Regions from separate parts of the Pseudarthrobacter sp. LT1 genome, predicted to be linked through region 3. Evidence: predicted binding sites of a transcription regulator. Region 3 holds the regulator's gene; each other region holds the start of a gene.
What was found. The regulator LexA, encoded in region 3, represses DNA repair genes until DNA is damaged. The targets are predictions, from matches to a motif close to TCGAACANNTGTTCGA.
Positions count from the first base shown of each region.

Region 1: VIK36_RS21155 (shikimate dehydrogenase) is a predicted target of LexA. The motif match lies at 4,693-4,708, and genes of this name have one in related genera.
Region 2: VIK36_RS21215 (shikimate dehydrogenase) is a predicted target of LexA. The motif match lies at 3,043-3,058, and genes of this name have one in related genera.

Region 1 covers NZ_CP141830.1:4,509,922-4,516,378, reverse strand. Annotated here, with positions in the region: gene VIK36_RS21180 (thiolase family protein) at 1-988, shown strand, start outside; gene VIK36_RS21175 (3-oxoacid CoA-transferase subunit A) at 988-1,677, shown strand; gene VIK36_RS21170 (3-oxoacid CoA-transferase subunit B) at 1,679-2,365, shown strand; gene VIK36_RS21165 (IclR family transcriptional regulator domain-containing protein) at 2,401-3,213, shown strand; gene VIK36_RS21160 (MFS transporter) at 3,301-4,638, opposite strand; gene VIK36_RS21155 (shikimate dehydrogenase) at 4,774-5,613, shown strand; gene VIK36_RS21150 (IclR family transcriptional regulator domain-containing protein) at 5,709-6,457, shown strand, end outside.
Region 2 covers NZ_CP141830.1:4,520,586-4,527,042, forward strand. Annotated here, with positions in the region: gene pcaH (protocatechuate 3,4-dioxygenase subunit beta) at 1-160, opposite strand, end outside; gene VIK36_RS21210 (bifunctional sugar phosphate isomerase/epimerase/4-hydroxyphenylpyruvate dioxygenase family protein) at 218-2,089, opposite strand; gene VIK36_RS21215 (shikimate dehydrogenase) at 2,089-2,970, opposite strand; gene VIK36_RS21220 (IclR family transcriptional regulator) at 3,125-3,988, opposite strand; gene VIK36_RS21225 (MFS transporter) at 4,221-5,540, shown strand; gene VIK36_RS21230 (ATP-dependent DNA ligase) at 5,658-6,457, opposite strand, start outside.
Region 3 covers NZ_CP141830.1:1,670,909-1,677,365, forward strand. Annotated here, with positions in the region: gene VIK36_RS07860 (ATP-dependent DNA helicase) at 1-1,429, shown strand, start outside; gene lexA (transcriptional repressor LexA) at 1,478-2,212, opposite strand; gene VIK36_RS07870 (LysM peptidoglycan-binding domain-containing protein) at 2,567-2,917, shown strand; gene VIK36_RS07875 (histidinol-phosphate transaminase) at 3,073-4,191, shown strand; gene hisB (imidazoleglycerol-phosphate dehydratase HisB) at 4,253-4,879, shown strand; gene hisH (imidazole glycerol phosphate synthase subunit HisH) at 4,876-5,637, shown strand; gene VIK36_RS07890 (hypothetical protein) at 5,638-5,796, shown strand; gene priA (bifunctional 1-(5-phosphoribosyl)-5-((5-phosphoribosylamino)methylideneamino)imidazole-4-carboxamide isomerase/phosphoribosylanthranilate isomerase PriA) at 5,881-6,457, shown strand, end outside.

The DNA of each region.
Region 1 (6,457 bases), 1.8 Mb from region 3:
CACCCTGCTGGCCGGGCTCCCGGTCTCCATCCCGGGCACCACGGTCAACCGGCTCTGCGGTTCCTCGCTGGATGCCGCGATCATCGCCTCCCGACAGATCAACGCCGGCGACGCGGACCTGATGCTCGTCGGTGGCGCCGAGTCGATGTCCCGCGCGCCCTGGGTGCTGCCCAAGACGGAGAAGCCGTATCCGGCCGGGGACATGACCCTGGCGTCCACCACGCTGGGCTGGCGCCTGGTGAACAAGGCCATGCCCAAGGAGTGGACCATCTCCCTGGGCGAGGCCACCGAGCGCCTCCGCGAAAAGTACGGCGTGACCCGGGAGGCGCAGGACGAGTTCGCCGCCGCCTCGCACAACCTGTCCGCCGCCGCCTGGGACGAGGGCTTCTACGACAACCTCGTCGCCCCCGTGCCGGGAACGGACCTGGTCCGCGATGAAGGCATCCGGGCGGGTTCTTCGGCGGAGAAGCTCGGCGGGCTCAAGACCGTGTTCCGGGCAGAGAACGGCACGGTCACCGCGGGCAACGCGTCACCATTGTCCGACGGCGCCTCCGCGGCATGGGTGGGCTCCGAGGCGGCCGCCGGGCTGCTGGGGCTGGACCCGCTGGCCCGCATCGCCGGGCGTGGCGCGCACGCCAACGATCCGCAGTACTTCGGCTACGCCCCCGTCGAGGCCGCGAACAAAGCCCTCGAAAAGGCGGGTATCGGCTGGGAGCAGGTGGGCGCCGTCGAACTTAACGAAGCCTTCGCCGCGCAGTCCCTGGCCTGCATCAACGCCTGGGGCATTGACCACTCAATCGTGAACCGGCACGGCGGTGCCATCGCCATGGGACACCCCCTGGGTGCTTCCGGGACCCGGATCCTGGGCACCCTGGCCCGGTCCCTGCAGGCCTCCGGCGAACGCTGGGGCGTCGCTGCCATCTGCATCGGCGTGGGCCAGGGCCTGGCCGTCGTGCTCGAAAACGTCACCGCTGGAAAGGACCAGTAATGCTGAACTTCGTAGATTCGGTCCAGGACGCCGTTGCCGGCATCAAGGACGGCTCCACCGTGATGATCGGCGGCTTCGGCAACGCCGGCCAGCCCTTCGAACTGATCGACGCGCTGCTGGAATGCGGCGCCACCGGCCTGACCGTGGTGAACAACAACGCCGGCCAGGGCGACCAGGGCCTGGCCCTGCTGATTAAGGAGGGCCGGGTGAAGAAAATGATCTGCTCGTTCCCGCGGCAGTCCGATTCCTGGCACTTCGACGCCAAGTACAAGGCAGGCGAGATCGAGCTCGAGCTGGTGCCGCAGGGCAACCTCGCCGAACGCATCCGCGCCGCAGGGGCCGGCATTGGCGGGTTCTTCACCCCCACCGGCTACGGCACCATGCTCGCCGAGGGCAAGGAAACCCGTTTCCTGGACGGCAAGTGGCAGGTCTTCGAAACCCCGATCCACGCCGACGTCGCCCTGATCAAGGCCCTCAAGGCGGACGGCAAGGGCAACCTGGTCTACCGCAAGACCGCCCGGAACTTTGGCCCCATCATGGCAGCGGCCGCGAAGCAGACCATCGTCCAGGTGTCCGACATCGTCCCGACCGGCGGGCTGGACCCGGAGAACGTGGTCACCCCGGGAATCTACGTCAACAGCATCGTCAAAGTTGCCGGCAGCGGCAGCACAGCAGAAAAGGCGGCCTGACATGAGCGTGCAGTCCAACGAAAAGTCCCTCCAGACCTCGGCGACGCCGCTGGGCCGCGACGACCTGGCCCGGCTGGTGGCCAGGGACATCGCACCCGGGTCCTTCGTGAACCTTGGCATCGGCCAGCCCACCCTGGTGTCCAACTACCTCACTGAGGAACAGAACATCACCCTCCACACGGAGAACGGGATGCTGGGCATGGGCCCGGAAGCCAAGGGCGAGGAGATCGACGAGGACCTCATCAACGCCGGCAAGATCCCCGTCACCGAACTCCCGGGTGCGTCCTACTTCCACCACGCGGACTCGTTCGCCATCATGCGCGGCGGGCACCTGGACATCTGCGTCCTGGGCGCCTTCCAGGTCTCCGCCACCGGTGACCTCGCCAACTGGCACACCGGGGCACCCGGGGCGATTCCCGCCGTCGGGGGTGCCATGGACCTGGCCACCGGAGCCAAGGACGTCTTCGTGATGATGACGCTTTTGACCCGCGAGGGCGCCTCGAAGATCGTGGACGCCTGCACCTACCCGGTCACCGGCGTCGGCTGCGTCACCCGCGTCTACACGGACAAGGCCGTCTTCCTCATCGGCCCGGACGTCGTCACCGTCCGCGAAACCTTCGGCTGCACCCTCGAGGAACTCCAGGACCTGGTGCCCGTCCCGCTGAAGGCCACGCCCGCCGCCGGATGAGCCTGCGCCCGTCACCGCACCTAGGATTGGTAACCATGATTGACGCCGCAGGCACAGATACCCAGGCCGCCCCGCAGGCCAGCGACCAGTACGTCCAGTCGCTGGCCCGGGGCCTGGCGGTGATCCGCGCCTTCGACGCCGAGCGCCCGGTCATGACGCTCACCGAGGTGGCCTCGCGCACCAACCTGACCCGGGCCACGGCCCGCCGTTTCCTGCACACCCTGGTGGAGCTCGGCTACGTGCGGACCGACGGCAAGACTTTCGCGCTGACGGCCAAGGTCCTCCAGCTGGGATATGCCTACCTTTCGGGGCTGTCGCTGCCGCAGCTGGCGCAGCCGCACCTGGAGGAGCTGTCCCTCAAACTGGGGGAATCCACGTCCGCGGCCGTGCTGGACGGCACGGATATCGCCTACATCGCGCGGGTGACCAGCCGCCGGATCATGACCGTTGGCATAACGGTGGGTACCCGGTTCCCGGCCTATGCGACGTCGATGGGCCGGGTGCTGCTTGCCTACCTGCCGCCGGCGGACCTCAAGGCCTGCCTGGCGGCCACCGACGTCAAACCGCTCACCCCCCGCGCCCTCGGCACCGTCCCGGAGCTGCTGAAGGTCCTGGAAACCGTCCGGGCGCAGGGCTGGTGCCTGCTGGACCAGGAGCTGGAGCTTGGCCTCATGTCCGTGGCCGCCCCGGTCTATGACGGGGCCAAGGTGGTGGCGGCGGTAAACGTGTCGCTGCAGGCCCAGTCCGTGGAGGCGAAGCCGGACCCGCAGGCGTACCTGGCGTCGGTGGCGCAGGAGATCGTGGCCACGGCCAAGCTCATCTCCGCGGACCTCACTGCCCGCGGCTGACCTTACCCGGAGCTTAACTGAAGAGGACGACGGCGGGTGCTTCCCGCCGTCGTCCTCTTCAGTTTTTCCGGATGGCCGCGAAGGCCGCTACTTCACGTGGTTGCCCAGCTCCCGGAGCGGGGTCTTGGCGGTCTCGCGCGCCCACCAGGCACCTGCCACCGCGAGGATGGAGGAACCTGCCACGATCCAGGCGGCCGGTCCCCAGTTTGCCTTGTCCGCACCCACCAGGGCGGTGCCGAGCAGCGGGGTGAAGCCGGCGCACAGGATGCCGACCTGGAGTCCGATCGCCATGCCGGAGTACCGGACCTTGACGTTGAAGAGCTCGGAGAACCAGGCCGGGTAGATGGCGTTGGACATGGCATAGGTGCCGGCGGTGATCAGCGTGCTGGTCAGGAAGATCATGGGGATGTTTCCGGTGGAGATCACCCAGAAGTAGACAAAGATCATGGCCCCGGAACCGAGCACACCGCCGATGAAGATGGGACGCCGGCCAAAGCTGTCGGACCATCGGGCCATCAGTGGCTGGCTGGCGATCGCCAGGACATTGCCCAGCATGCTGACCCAGAGCATGGTGGACGCGGGGACACCCACCGAGACCGCATAGGCCAGGCCGAAGGACTGCATGAACGTGTTGGTGACGGTTTCGAAGGACATCAGCGCCACCTGGAAGAACTGCGCCGGGTGCGTCTGGAACATCTTGGCGAAGGGGAGCTTCACCAGTTCCCCGTGGTCATGCTTTTCCTCAAAGACCTCCGGCTCCTCCAGCGAGCGGCGGACCAGGTAGGCGACGATCAGGACCACCAGGGAGAGCCAGAACGGGATCCGCCAGCCCCAGGCGAGGCGGTCCGCCTCGCTCATGGCGGCCACGGGCAGGAAGGCCAGGGATGCCAGCACGATGCCGGCGGAGATGCCGCTCATGGCGAAGCTGGCGAAGTAACCGCGGCGGCCTTCGGGTGCTTCCTCCGTGGACAGTGCGGAAGCGCCTGCGGTTTCCGCTCCGGCGGACAGGCCCTGCATCAGGCGCAGCACCACCAGCAGTGCCGGGGCCCAGTAGCCGGCTGCGTTGAAGTCGGGCAGGGCGCCGATCAGGAACGTGGCACTGCCCATGAGCACCAGGGTGAGCACCAGGGTGTTCTTGCGCCCGATCTTGTCACCGAGGTGTCCGAACACTACGGCTCCGAAGGGCCGTGCGACGTAGGCGACGCCGAATGTGGCGAAGGAGGCGATGAGGGCCACCGTGGGATCGCCGGCCGGGAAGAAGATCTTCGAGAACACCAGCGACGCGGCGGTGGCGTAGATGAAGAAGTCGTAGTACTCCAGGGCGCCGCCAAGGAAGGCAGCCAGCGCGGCTTTCCGGGCGCGCTTGAGCTGGCGTTGTGCTTCAGGCGTCGACTGCGCCTGGGCTCCTGCTGCGATGTGGGTCATGGTGGGGTTCCCTTCCACGCTGAAGGTGGGGATCTGTCATTATTTGTACGCAATGCGAACAGGTGTGCGGAATGCGCCTAGAAAGAGGATACTAGGCGGTGACGCCAATCACAACGGCAAAAGGAAAGGTGCATCATGGCCGAACCACGCGGGCAGGCATCCCGGCTGGTCCTGATCGGTTCCGCCGCCTCACAGGCCATGTCCCCCGGCCTGTGGAATCCGGTTCTGCAGGAACTCGGCAGCGGGTGGACATATGAGGCCTGGGATGTGGCACCGGACGCCGATCTTGGCGCCGTCCGGCGCAGGCTCCTGGAACCGGACATCGTGGCGGCAAACGTGACCATGCCGCACAAGCACTGGGCCGCGGAAACTGCTGATGAAGCCACCGGGCCCGTCCTGCTCAGCGGTGCCTGCAACCTGCTGGTACAGCAGGGCCGCCGGTTGGCAGGGCACAACACGGACGTTACCGCCGTGGGCGTCCTGCTGGAGGGCCGGTACCAGCGGCACGCGGTGTTGCTGGGCGCCGGGGGAGCAGCCCGGGCGGCCTTGATCGCGCTCAAGGACAACCTGGGAAGAGTGTCCATTGCGGACCGCGATCCCCATGCGTCGGAGGAGTTGCTGGACCTGGCCAACGGCTTCGGCATCGAGGCGCAGGCGGTCACCTGGCAGGAGGCGCAGGACCTGGCGCCCGGGGCATCCCTGATTGTCAATGCGACACCCGTCGGGAAAAAGGCCACCGACGGTCCGGTCTGGGGCGGCGCCCGGCTGGCTCCCGATGCTGTGCTCTACGACTACGTCTACGCCGGCCACGCCACTGCCAGCGTGGAGCGGGCCATGGAGTTGGGAGTCCGGTGCATCGATGGGTGGGACCACCTTCGTGAGCAAGCCGTGGCCATGGTGCCCCTCCTTGGCCTGGGCGGCCGGGCCTGCGAGTTGCTGCGGCAAACCCTGGGAGCCCTCCGGGAAAAGCACTGAAAGGCGGACGCGCCGAACGATAAGATCGAACAGGCACCGCAGGCCGGCAGGCCGGCGCAGGTGTGCCAACCGTTCAGAGAGGAACAGCAACGTCAATGGAGGAGCAGGCAGCCTACTTCGTGAAGTCGGTTGAGAAGGCATTCGACGTCCTGCTCGCTTTCACTCCGGACCAGCCCCGGCTGACCGTGTCGCAGGTTGCAGCCCGGACGGACATGACCCGTGCCTCCGCCCGCCGCTTCCTGCTGACCCTGGCGGACCTTGGGTACATCCGCGCCGAGGGGCCGGCCTTCGAACTCACGGCCCGGTCCCTGGACGTCGGCCGTTCCTACCTTGCGGGCCTGACCTTGCCCAGGGTTGCCGAGCCCCATCTCAGGGACCTGGCTGCGGAGCTCAATGAAACAACAGCCCTGTGCGTCCTCGACGGCGGCGACGTGGTCTACGTGGCCTGCGTGCCGTCTCCGGGGCTGCTCAGCGTTTCCATCACCGTCGGCACCCGCTTCCCGGCGTGGGCAACCTCGATGGGCCGGGTCCTGCTTGCCGGGCTGCCTGGTCCACAGCTGGAGGAGTACCTCCGGTCGGTCCAGCTGCGCCGTTTTACCGACCGCTCAATCGGCAGCGTGGAGGACCTCAGGGCAGAGGTGGAAGCGGCGCGGGCCAGGGGCTGGTCCATGGTCTCCCAGGAACTCGAGGAGGGCCTGCGCGGTGTGGCCGTCCCGGTCCGCCGCGGAAACGAGGTCGTTGCTGCTGCCAACGTGTCCCTGCAGACACACCGGGCAGCGGCCCGGGACATCGAGGCAACGGTCCTGCCGCAGTTGACCGAGGCTGCGCGGCGCATTGCACTCGA
Region 2 (6,457 bases), 1.8 Mb from region 3:
CCTTGAGGGCGCGCCGGTAAGCCTCGCCGATGGCGTTGATCTCTGCACTGAGGTCCGCCTGCGACTCGATGGCCTTGTCCAGGGGCTGGTGGGCAGCCTTGGGTTCGGCCGGGGGCACGAGCTCCTCCGACTCCAGCTCGGCGTTGATGTCTTCCTTCACGGCTGGCTCCTTTCTGATCTGTTGGGTTTGTTGCGTCTGGGTTTTGGGTGGTGCGGGTTAAGTGGTGCGGTGCAGCGAGTCGTACTGGACTGCGTGCCGCACCGGGGCGTTCGGGGCGCCGTATCCGTCGTAACGGCCGCGGCGTTCCACCATTTCGAAGAACACGCTGCCCACGGTCGCGGTGTAGAAGTGCAGGAACTCGCCGTCGGCATCCCGGTCGAACAGCAGGTTGAGTTCCTGCAGCGTGGCCAGGAATCCCGGTTCCAGGTCGAACCGCGCGTCCAGGTCCTCGTAGTAGTTGGCCGGGATCTGGAGGAATTCCAGGCCGCGCTCCCGCGCGGCCCGGGCGGTGGCCACCAGGTCCTCCACGGCGAAGGCGATGTGTTCCTGGTAGGTCTTCCGGGCCTCGTTCCGTGCCTGCTGGATGGGTGCCAGGTTGAGCACGAGCCGCACCGCGCCGTCGGAGGTCTGCATGACCTGGGACCGGACCAGCCCGCTGGGGCTGGGCACCTCGGCGAAGGGCTGGGGCTCCAGGGCCAGGGCGCTGGTGTAGAAGAGGACAGCCTCGTCGAAGTGCTGCCACGGCTGGGCCAGGTTGACGTGGTCGATGACCGCCCTCGCTCCTGCTGACGGGTGTTCCAGCCCTTCCCCGAATTCGTGCGTCCACGCTGCGGTTCCGTCCGGGCTGCCCTGGCAGAGGAAGATCTCGGTGGAGTCCGGGGCGCAGATGCCCTGGAACACTTCCTCGTCCGCCTGGACCTTGCGGGCCACCACGGGGGCCTTGAGCTGCTGGGCGCGGGCGGAGGCGATCACGGGGGAATCGACGTCGAACCCCAGTGCGGCAATTGCCGGTTCGGCGTGCCGTGCGGCCTGCTCGTTGATGATGACCCGGGCCTGGCCCATGGTCCACAGCTGGACGTCCTTGGTGCGGTGCCGGCCCTCGAACTGGAACCCGAGCTGGCCCAGGAGCTTCTCCAGCTGGGCGGTGTCGTCCGCCTTGACCTCGGCAAAGTTGAAGCCGGCGGGTTCGTTCACTTTGGGCAGCGTGGCAAGTTCCATGGGATAACGACGGCGGAGCGCGCCTGCGTTGCCGGGCGCGGCTTCGGTGCCGGCGAGCCATTTGGCGCTTTGCTCCTCCAGCCAGATCAGGGACCGCATGGCATCCACCGCGGTGCGCTCGACGTCCGACTGGCGGAAGACGTCGTTGAAGACCTCCAGCGAGACGGGTCCGGTGTAGCCGGCGCGGACCACGTGGCCCATGAATTTGGCCAGCTCGAACTGCCCCTCGCCCGGGAACACCCGGTAATGGCGGCTCCAGGACAGGACGTCCATTGAGAGCTTGGGGGCGTCCGCCACCTGGACGAAGAAGATCTTGTCCGGGTTGATGTCCTCGATCGGCGCGGTGTCCCAGTCGCGGGACAGGATGTGGAAGGAGTCCAGGCAGGTTCCCAGGTTGGGGTGGTCCACCATCTCCACCAGGCGGTAGGCGTGCTCGTAGTCGTTGACGTACTTGCCCCAGGCCAGGGCCTCATAGGCCACCTTGACGCCGTGGTCCCCGGCCAGGTTTGCGAGCTGTGCAAGTTGTTCCGCGCGGACGGCATCGTCGTCAATGGTGGCGGTGGCAACATTGGAGCACACCAGGATGGTGTCCATGCCCAGGCGTGCCATGAGCTTGAACTTGGCCTCGGCGCGCCGGAGGTTGGCCTTCAGCAGGTCCGGGGTGACGCCGTCGAAGTCGCGGAAGGGCTGGTAGAGGTCCAGGCCGAGCCCCAGGTCCGCTGCCATCTTCCGCACATCTTCGGGGCTGAGCGGTGAGGTAACCAGGTCCTGCTCGAAGATCTCGATGCCGTCGAAGCCGGCGATGGCGCAGGCCTGCATCTTTTCCTTCAGGGTGCCGGAGAGGCAGACGGTGGCGATTCCGGTGCGCATCAGGCGGCCACCTCCTCGGCGGCCACAAGTTCCAGGAAGTGCGAGCGCATGCGCTCCGGGTCCGCGTCCAGGCCGGTGAAGATCCGGAACGCGTCGGCGGCCTGGCCCACTGCCATCCGGCCGCCGTCCAGGACCTCGCAGCCCTTGGCGCGGGCGCCGCGGACCAGTTCGGTGTCGATCGGCCGGTAGACGATGTCCGTCACCCAGTGCCGGGGCTCGAGCAGGTCCAGGTCCAGCGGGACGCCGGGGTGGGCTGCCATGCCAACGGGTGTGCAGTGCACCAGGCCGTCGGCCAGCGGCATCAGCTGCGGCAGCTCCGCCGTCGGGCGGGCCGTGACGGTGCTGTCCGGGAAAAAGCCCTGCAGCTCGGCAGCCCGTGCCGCCGCCCGTTGGGGGTCCATGTCCACCAGGTCCAGCGTTTTTACGCCTGCGCTGAGCAGGGCGTAGGCGACGGCGGACCCGGCCCCGCCCGCGCCGAGCTGCACTACACGGTCCAGCCGGGCGCCGGGGAGGCCGGAGGCGAGGGCGGCGGCGAAGCCGGAGAAGTCGGTGTTGTGGCCGATGAAGCGGCCGTCCCGGATGACCACGGTGTTTACGGCACCGAGCCGGCGCGCGTCCGGGCTGACCTCATCCAGGTGCTGCAGGACCAGCTGCTTGCAGGGATGGGTGATGTTCAGGCCGTTGAAGCCCAGGGTGCGGGCGCTGTGCAGGATGGCGCCCACCGATTCCCCGGTCAGCCCCAGTTCCAGCAGGTCGATGGGCCGGTACAGGTAGCGCAGGCCCTGCACGTCACCTTCCCGTTCGTGCATGGGCGGCGTGAGCGATGGCGTAACGCCATCACCAACCAGCCCTACCAGGTAGGACTCAGTTCGATTGCTCATGCGTGCAGCTCCTTTGGTACGACACCGGGCAGTAGCGGAACTCGGCCGCGCTGCGGGTGATAGGGATTACGGTACAACAAATGTTCACTTATCGCACTGTTGTTCTAGATGCGAACAGAATAAGTCTCCGGGGAAGCCGCGAGGCCTCCTGGTGCTATCGCTGGGGCAGCCTGGCGGCCAGTTCGGCGGCGGCTTCCTGCAGCAGGGGAACGTGCGCCACGAGCCCCTCAAGGTCCAGCCGGAACACCGGCACGGCGGTGGCCAGCGAGGCGAAGGCATGCCCCTGGTCATTGAGCAGCGGCACGGCCACGGCGCGCATCCCCGCCTCATTCTCCTCATCCATGACGGCATATCCCTGCCGGCGGACCTTCTCGATCTCCGCCCGGAAGGCGCCGCGGTCCGTTATGGATGTGTCAGTGAGCGCTTCAAGCGGGACCTCGGCCAGCAGCTTTTCGCGTTCTGCATCCTCGGCAAATGCCACCAGGGCCTTGCCCACGGCGGTGGTGGAGAGCGAGCCCAGGTGGCCGGGGTCGCTGGTCACCCGGAAGGTCTGCGGCCCGTCCACCTTGCTGACGGTCAGGTGGTGCAGGCCGTCGCGGACGCTGAGGATGGTGGCCTCGCCGGTCTGTTCGGTGACCCGGCGGAGGATGGGCATGGCCGTGCCCGCGAAGCCGTGGTGGTTGGAGACGCGCTGTCCCAGCTGGAAGATCCGCAGGCCCAGGTGGTAGCGGCGGCCGTCCGGCTCGTAGTCGACAAAGCCGTCGCGGGTCAGGGAGCCCAGCAGGCGGTAGGTGGTGCTGAAGGGAAGTTCGGCGCGGCGGGAAATCTCCGCGGCACTTGCACCGCGGGGTTCATCACCCAGGAGGACCAGCAGCCCCAGGGCCTTGCCCACCATGTCCGTGCGGTCGGCGGGACGGGCACCCACTTTGCCTTCCGGCGGCATGGCATTCACGGGCTCTCCGGCGCGGGCGGCGGCAGCGGGTGCTTCATTGGCCGCTGTGGTTTGGTTCACACTCATGGGTTCGATGTTGCCACAATGTGAGAGCTATTTCTAGATGGTGATTATTTTCTTGACAGGTGACTGCCCTCACAGTCATAGTTTCTGTATCGCAAAAGTAGCTCCCACCATGTGGCTACAACTGCCGGGTCTTTCCACCGGACTCCAGCCGCATCCCCCGCCCGCACCAAGGCCTCGGCGGCTGCGACCCCCAGATCCATCCGCGACAATGTCGTCACACCAAAGGAACACCATGAGCAAGACACTTCCGTCCGCAGGGGCGGGTGCCCTCACCTCCGCCGGAACACCCAGGAAGGCCGCCCTCGCCAGCTTCCTGGGCAGCGCCGTCGAATACTATGACTTCTTCATCTTTGGCTCGGCCGCAGCGCTGATCTTCCCCACGGTCTTCTTCCCCAGCGCCGATGCCAACGCCGCCATCATGTCCTTCGCCACCTTCGGGTTCGCGTACGTGGCACGGCCCATCGGCGCCGTCATCCTGGGCCACTTCGGCGACCGGGTGGGCCGCCAGAAAGTGCTGATGTTCACCCTGGTGCTCATGGGTGCTTCCACCTTCGTCATCGGCTGCCTGCCCGACTTCCGTACGGTCGGCTGGTGGGCTCCGGCGCTGCTGGTGCTGGCCCGCCTGTGCCAGGGCCTCTCCGCTGCAGGCGAGCAGGCCGGCGCCTCCTCCATGACCCTGGAGCACGCCCCGGACAACCGCCGTTCCTTCTTCACCTCCTGGACCCTCACCGGCACCCAGGGCGGCCAGATCCTCGCGGCCCTGGTGTTCATCCCTGTCCTGGCCCTGCCGGACGAGATCAAGTTCGGCATTGGCTGGCGCATCCCGTTCTGGCTGAGCGCCGCGGTGGTTGTGGTGGCGTTCCTTATCCGCCGCACCCTGCACGAGCCGCCCGCCTTCGAGGAAGCCCGGAAGAACGCGCAGATCGCCAAGCTGCCCGTGGCCGACCTCCTCAAGGGCCACTGGCGCGACGTCCTCCGCGTGATCTGCTGCGCCTTCATCGCCGCCGTCTCCACTGTGTTCGGCACCCTGGCCATCAGCTACGCCAAGACCGTGGCCGGCGTGGACGGCACCACCACCCTGTGGCTGGTGGTTGCCGCCAACATCGTGGCCCTGGGCACCCAGCCGCTCTTCGGAATGCTGGCGGACAAGATCGGCCGCAAGCCCGTCTTCATCTACGGCGCCCTGGCCAGCGCGGTCCTCACCCCCGTTTTCCTGCTGAGCCTGGAGTCCCACAGCGTCCCGCTGATGTTCCTGGCCGCGATCGGCTACTTCTCATGCGGCTACGCGGCGGCCAACGCCGTCTGGCCTTCCTTCTACGCCGAAATGTTCAGCACCAAGGTCCGCTTCTCCGGCCTGGCCATCGGAACCCAGCTGGGCTTCCTGATGGCAGGGTTCGCGCCGGCCATCGTCGCGGCCATGGGCGGCATCAAACCCGGCGGCTGGGTGCAGATCAGCATCTTCACTGCCATCATCTGCGCCGTGGCCGCTGTTTCAGCCCTGACCGCCAAGGAATCCTTCCGGACCCCCACCAAGCAGCTCGGCCTGAAGTAGGCCGTCCGCCGCGTACAGACTGGCCCGGTTTTCAGGCCGGAGAGCCCGCCATTCCCCCAAATGACGGGCTCTCCCCTGTTAAAACCGGGCCAGTTTGTGACGACCGAGAGCCCGCCGCTACCCCCGGCCGGTCTCCAGCACCGAGGCGAGATCGAAGTTCACCGGCTCCTCCAGCTGCGCGTAGGTGCAGGATTCCGGGTCCCGGTCCGGCCGCCAGCGGTTGAACTGGGCCGTGTGGCGGAACCGGTCGCCCTCCATGTGGTCGTAGCGGACCTCCACCACCAGTTCGGGCCGGAGCGGAACGAAGGACAGGTCTTTGCCGGCGCTCCAGCGGCTGCCCTCCGCGTTCCGCGGGGTCCGTTCGCCTTCTTCCTGCTTGGCCCAGGCCCAGGGGTGGTTGTCGAACTCGGTCACCAGTGGTTGGAGTTCCTGGAACAGCTCCTGCCGCCGCTTCATCGGGAAGGCGCCGATCACGCCCACGCTGGCCAGGCCGCCGTCGTCCTTGTACAGGCCCAGCAGCAGTGAGCCGATGGCATCCGGCCCGCTCTTGTGCAGGCGGTAGCCGGCCACCACGCAGTCCGCGGTGCGCTCGTGCTTGACCTTGAACATCACCCGCTTGTCGGGTTCGTACCGGCCGTCCAGCCGCTTGGCCACGATGCCGTCCAGCCCGGCCCCCTCGAACTGCTCGAACCAGTGCCCGGCCGTGTCCTTGTCCGTGGTGGCGGCGGTGAGGTGCACTGGTGCCTTGCTCGCGGCGAGCGCCTTCTCCAGCGCAGCGCGCCGCTCCGCAAAGGGCCTGCCGGTGTAGTCCTCATCGCCGAGGGCCAGGAGGTCAAAAGCCACAAAGCTTGCCGGGGTTTGCTCCGCCAGCAGCTTCACGCGGCTGGCAGCAGGATGGATGCGCTGCTGCAGGGTGT
Region 3 (6,457 bases):
ATGCCTGGGGGCACAGAAATGCCCGATGGCCGCCGAATGCTTCAGCGAACTCGCCCGGCAAGACGCAGCCGAGGCCGATGTGGTGGTCACCAACCACGCCATGCTGGCCGTCAGCGCGTTCGAGGGACTTGCCGTCCTGCCCGAATACGACGTCGTGGTGGTGGACGAAGCGCACGAACTGCAGGACCGGGTCACTGGCGCCGTGTCCGGACAGTTGTCCGTGGCTATGGTCCACGCTGCCGCTTCGGGTGCCCGGAAACATACCGCCATCACCGTTGACGCCCTGAACGCCGCAGCTGCCAACCTGGAACTGGCCCTTGCCGGCGCACCGAACGGTCTGCTTCCCAACGGGCTGAACGATGACCAGCTCGACTGCGTGGACCAGTTGCGTGAAGCGTGCCGGGCCGCGTTGTCCGATTCCAAAGGGGACAGCAACACCACAGCCGACGGCGGGCGGCAGCTGGCGCGTTCCCGGCTGATGCTCATCCTGGAACTCTGCGAAAGGCTCATTGCTGCACGCGAGAACCGCGAAGTGGTGTGGTTCTCCCGCGCCAGCACCTTCGATCCCGGCCAGGGATACTCACAGCCCGATGACAGTGCGCCGGTGCTGATCAACATAGCCCCACTGTCCGTCGCCGGCAGGCTGCGGGAGGGACTCTTCGCACACCACACCGTCGTGCTGACCTCTGCCACCCTGGCCATCGGCTCCGCCTTTGAACCGGCGGCCGGGGGACTGGGCCTGGTAGGCGACGGGGCCCCCAGCTGGACGGGCGTGGATGTTGGCTCGCCCTTCGACTATCCCAAGCAGGGCATCCTCTACGTCGCCGGCCACCTGCCCAAGCCCGGCCGCGGCGTGTCACAGGAAGCGCTGTCAGAACTCGAAGCACTCATCAAGGCATCAGGCGGGGGCGCCCTGTGCCTGTTCTCCTCGCGGCGGGCCGCAGAAGAGGCCGCCGACGCCCTCCGGCCAAAGCTCAATATGACTGTTCTCTGCCAGGGCGAGTCGACCATGACCGCCTTGGTCAAGCAATTCGCCGACGAACCGGACACCTGCCTCTTCGGCACTATGTCCCTGTGGCAGGGCGTCGACGTTCCCGGAGGATCCTGCCGGCTGGTGGTAATAGACCGCATACCCTTCCCACGGCCGGACGATCCCCTGGTGACGGCGCGTTCGCGTGCCGTGGCGCAGGCAGGGGGAAACGGCTTCATGTCCGTTTCCGCCACCCACGCAGCCATCCGGCTCGCCCAGGGTGCCGGGCGCCTGATCAGGTCTACCGGGGACAAAGGCGTGGTGGCCGTCCTGGACTCACGGCTGGCCACCGAACGCTATGCAGGATTCCTGCGCGGTGCGCTGCCCCCGTTCTGGGCCACCACCGACCGCGCCAAGGCGCTGGCCGCGCTCAACCGGCTTGGTGCCGACGCTTCCTGACGGACTGCCGGACAACGCCTGCGCGGATGCCGCGCAGGCGTGCGCAGGCTAGAGGGAACGCAGGACCGAGACGACCTTGCCCATGATGGTGGCGTGGTCGCCCAGGATAGGTTCGTACTGCGTGTTCTGGGGGAGCAGCCACGTGTGGCCGTCGCGCTGGCGGAACGTCTTCACGGTCGCCTCGTCGTCCAGCAGGGCAGCAACAATGTCCCCATTGGCCGCGTCAGCCTGGCGCCTCACCACCACCCAGTCACCATCGCAAATGGCGGCGTCCACCATGGAGTCGCCAGCCACTTTGAGCATGAAAAGTTCGCCCTGGCCCACCAGCTGGCGGGGCAGCGGCATGACATCCTCCACGAGCTGTTCGGCGAGGATGGGCCCGCCGGCGGCAATCCGGCCCACCAAAGGAACCATGGCCGTATCCAGTGCGGTAGGCAGTTCGGTGACCGTGGCGCCCCCGCCCGCAGCCTGCGGCGCAGGAGACGCACCGGCGCCTTTGCCCCCGCCGTCCAGCGTGAGCGGCATCAGCACTTCCATGGCGCGCGGCCGCTTGGGGTCGCGGCGCAGGTAACCCAGCTTCTCCAACTGGGAAAGCTGGTGGGTCACGCTGGACAGGCTCGCAAGGCCGACGGTATCGCCGATCTCGCGCATGGAGGGCGGATACCCGTTCTCATTGACCGAGCGCTGGATGGTCTCGAGGATCTTTTTCTGCCGAGGGGTCAGGCCCTTGGCTGTCCTCTTGGATTGCGGGGCGGTCCTGCCCCCGGCGGCTGCTGCTGCCATATTCGCCAATGCCTTTCGCTTGCCGCCGGATCTTCCGTGTGCCGCTGTTCCACAGTGCCGCCGGAAGGACTCCCACTGTCATTGTCAGACCCTGCTGTTCAACTTCAGTGGTGGTTGTTCTGTGGTTTCAAAACTAGGCCAGCCACATTGCTTTTTCAAACATTTGTTCTAGCGAGTCTCGACATTGTTCGTTGATAGGTGCTAAAACTTAACAAGCAAAGTTCGAACATGTGTTCTAACCAGCAGGTGCGCCATTCGAATACGCGGCCGGGAGAAGTCCCGGCGCGATATGAACGGCAAGGCAGCAGCGGGCGGACACCCGGGCAGCACGGCAAGTCCAGGAGGGCTTAGTTCATGTCAGCTTTATCTCTTCACCAGGTTTCACCTTCGTCCGCGCCCCTGCGGCTGACCCGCCGGGGGAGGATTGTCCTGATCGGAGTTCCGCTCGTGCTCCTGGCTGTACTCCTGCTGTCGCTTTCGGGCCTCTTCCACTCCCCGGCCAAGGCGTCGGACTCGGCCGCCGACCTTGCGGTGACGCCCACCGTCACGGTGACCGTGCAGTCCGGCCAGTCGCTGTGGGCCATTGCGGGCGCCGTCGCTCCGGACCGGGACGCCCGGGACGTCGTGGCGGACATCGTCCAGCTCAACAACCTTGCCGCGGGCACCGTTCTTCCGGGCCAGCAGCTCTTCGTCCCCACCCACTGATTGTCCGCAGCCGCCGGATCTGCCGCCTCCGCCGGCTGCCAGGGCCCGCTGCCTGCGCTGGCGCCTCACGTGAAGCGGGCGGCCGCGGGACATGCCGAGGGCGAACAGGAACCGTCACATTTTCCGGTCGTTGCCGCGGCAACTAAACTGTTCAGGTGAACGACCAGCTAGAACGTCTGAACCGGCTTCCCCTCCGCAGCAACCTCCGCGGCCTGACCCCATACGGGGCGCCCCAACTGGACGTCCCCATCCTGCTGAACGTCAATGAAAACACCCATGGTGTTCCCGCGGACGTGCGCGCCGCCATCAGTGCCGCTGTGACGGAGGCCGCTGCGGGCCTGAACCGTTATCCGGACCGTGAGTTCACCGCGCTCCGGAAGGCCCTGGCCGAATACCTCGGGCATGGGCTCGATGAAACCAACCTGTGGGCCGCCAATGGTTCCAATGAAGTCCTCCAGCAGATCCTCCAGGCCTTTGGCGGTCCGGGCCGCACCGCACTCGGTTTCCCGCCCACGTACTCCATGTACCCCCTGCTGGCCAGCGGAACAGACACGCAGTACATCACCGGGGAACGCGCGGAGGGCTATGACCTCAGCGCGGAGTCGGCCGCCCGCCAGGTCAAGGAACTGCAGCCGAACATCGTGTTCCTCTGCTCGCCCAACAACCCCACCGGGACAGGACTTGGGCTGGACGTCGTGGAGGCCGTCTATGACGCCGGTGCAGACAGCCAGGCCATCGTCATCGTCGATGAGGCGTACCACGAGTTCGCGCATGACGGAACTCCCAGTGCCCTGACGCTCCTGCCCGGCCGTGAGCGGCTCATCGTGTCCCGCACCATGAGCAAGGCGTTCGCCCTGGCGGGTGCCCGGCTCGGCTACATGGCCGCTGCACCCGAGGTCACCGATGCCCTGCGGCTGGTCCGCCTGCCGTACCACCTGTCCGCCATCACCCAGGCCACCGCCCTGGCAGCGCTCGAACACCGGGAAGCGCTCATGGCCGACGTCGAAGACATCAAGAAGCAGCGGGACCGCATCGTGGCCGAACTGACCAGGATGGGCCTCAAGCCCGCCGCGTCGGACTCCAACTACGTGTTCTTTGGCGGCCTGGAAAATCCGCACCAGGTCTGGCAGGAACTGCTGGACGCGGGCGTGCTCATCAGGGACGTGGGCATCCCCGGCCACCTCCGGGTCACCGCAGGCACTGAGGCGGAAACCACAGCCTTCCTCACGTCCCTGGAACGCATCCTTGCCGGCCACGCCGCGCTTCACGCCTAGACTTGATACTGCGGCGCTGGTCGCCTTGAACCACTCCTTCTCGCACTAAGGATCCTTCACCATGAGTCCAACCGGATCGAATACGGCTGCTGCCCGGACCGCCCGCATGGAGCGTGCCACCAGCGAGTCCTCCGTACTCGTGGAGATCAACCTCGATGGAACGGGCGTATCGGACATCGATACCTCGGTGCCGTTCTACGACCACATGCTGACCGCCCTGTGCAAGCACTCGCTGATCGACATGACGGTCAAGGCCACCGGAGATACCCACATCGACGTCCACCACACCGTGGAGGACGTCGCCATCACCTTCGGCGAGGTCCTGCGGACTGCCCTGGGCAACAAGGCAGGAATCCGACGGTTCGGTGAGGCCACCGTGCCGCTGGATGAGGCCCTTGCCAATGCTGTGGTGGACGTGTCCGGCCGCCCGTACCTGGTGCACGGGGGTGAGCCGGCGGGCCAGGAATACCACCTGATCGGCGGCCACTTCACAGGGTCCCTGACCCGTCACGTTTTCGAGGCCATCACCCTGCACGCCGGCATCTGCCTGCACATGAACGTGATCGCCGGCCGGGACCCGCACCACATCGTCGAGGCACAGTTCAAGGCCTTTGCCCGTGCCCTGCGCGCCGCCGTTGAACCGGATCCGCGGGTTGAAGGCATCCCGTCCACCAAGGGTGCGCTGTGAGCGGGCAGGTCCTGAAGGACGGGGCAGTCATCGACCCGTCGGTGTCGCGCAGGCTGCCGTCGCCGGAAGGTAAGCCCACGGTCACGGTGCTGGACTACGGGTCCGGGAACGTCCGGTCGGCCGTGCGCGCCCTGGAACGTGCCGGCGCGGAAGTGATCCTGAGCTCGAAGCCGGAAGATGTGCTGAACGCGGACGGCCTGGTGGTGCCAGGCGTCGGCGCGTTCGAGACCGTGATGCGCGAACTCAAGGCCGTGGACGGCATCCGGCTCATCGGCCGGCGCGTGGCGGGCGGCCGCCCGGTCCTTGGTATCTGCGTGGGCCTGCAGGTCCTGTTCGAGGCCGGGGTTGAACACGGTACCGAAGCCCAGGGCATCGGCGAATGGCCCGGCAAGGTGGAGGCCCTCCCCGCCGAAGTTGTTCCGCACATGGGCTGGAACACCGTCAAGGTCCCCGAAGGCTCGAAACTCTTTGCCGGCGTCGAAAACGAACGGTTCTACTTCGTGCACTCCTACGGCGTGCAGGAATGGAACTTCGACGTCATCCAGCCCCGGATGGCGCCGCCCCTGGTTACCTGGTCCGAGCACGGCGGACCGTTCATCGCCGCCGTTGAAAACGGCCCGCTCTGCGCCACCCAGTTCCACCCCGAAAAGTCCGGCGATGCCGGCGCGCGGCTCCTGCGCAACTGGGTCGAAGGCCTGCGCAAGCCGGCCGCCGCTGACTCTGGCGCCCCGGCGGCCGACGCCGGCAGTGACGCCTAGATGTGGCCCGTACTCCTGACGGGCCTCGCCGGCCTGCTGATTGGCGGCGGCATCTCGTTCCGGCAGCAGCGCAAGCCCCTCTGGACCCAGGTGGCCTTTTATGTCCTGGCCGCCATGTCGCTGGTCGCCGCCTACCTGCTCACGCTGCCGGCCGGCTGATCCAGGGGCTCTGCGGCCCTGCCTGAACGCGCCGAATTCCAACCGCCTTTGCCCGAAACCGAAGAACCAACACCGAGGATGAGTATGACCACCGCACATGACCTGCCGGTACTTGAACTGCTGCCTGCCGTCGACGTCGTCAACGGCCAGGCCGTCCGGCTGGTCCAGGGCGAGGCGGGCAGCGAAACCAGCTACGGAACCCCCCTCGAAGCGGCACTGAACTGGCAGCAGCAGGGTGCCGAGTGGGTTCACCTGGTGGACCTTGACGCAGCGTTTGGGCGCGGCTCCAACGCCGACCTGCTCCGCGAGGTGGTGGGCCGGCTGGACATCAAGGTGGAGCTCTCGGGCGGACTCCGCGATGACGAGACGCTGGAAGCAGCCCTCGATTTGGGCGTCGCACGCGTCAACCTCGGGACCGCAGCACTCGAAAACCCGGAGTGGACTGCCCGGGCCATCGAGCGCTTCGGCGACAAGATCGCCGTCGGCCTCGACGTCCGGGGGACCACCCTGGCCGGCCGTGGCTGGACGAAGGAGGGTGGAGACCTGTGGGACGTGCTGGGCCGCCTCGAAGAGGCCGGCTGCGCCCGCTACGTGGTGACCGATGTGACCAAGGACGGCACCCTGCAGGGCCCGAACGTTGAACTCCTGCGCCAGATGGTGG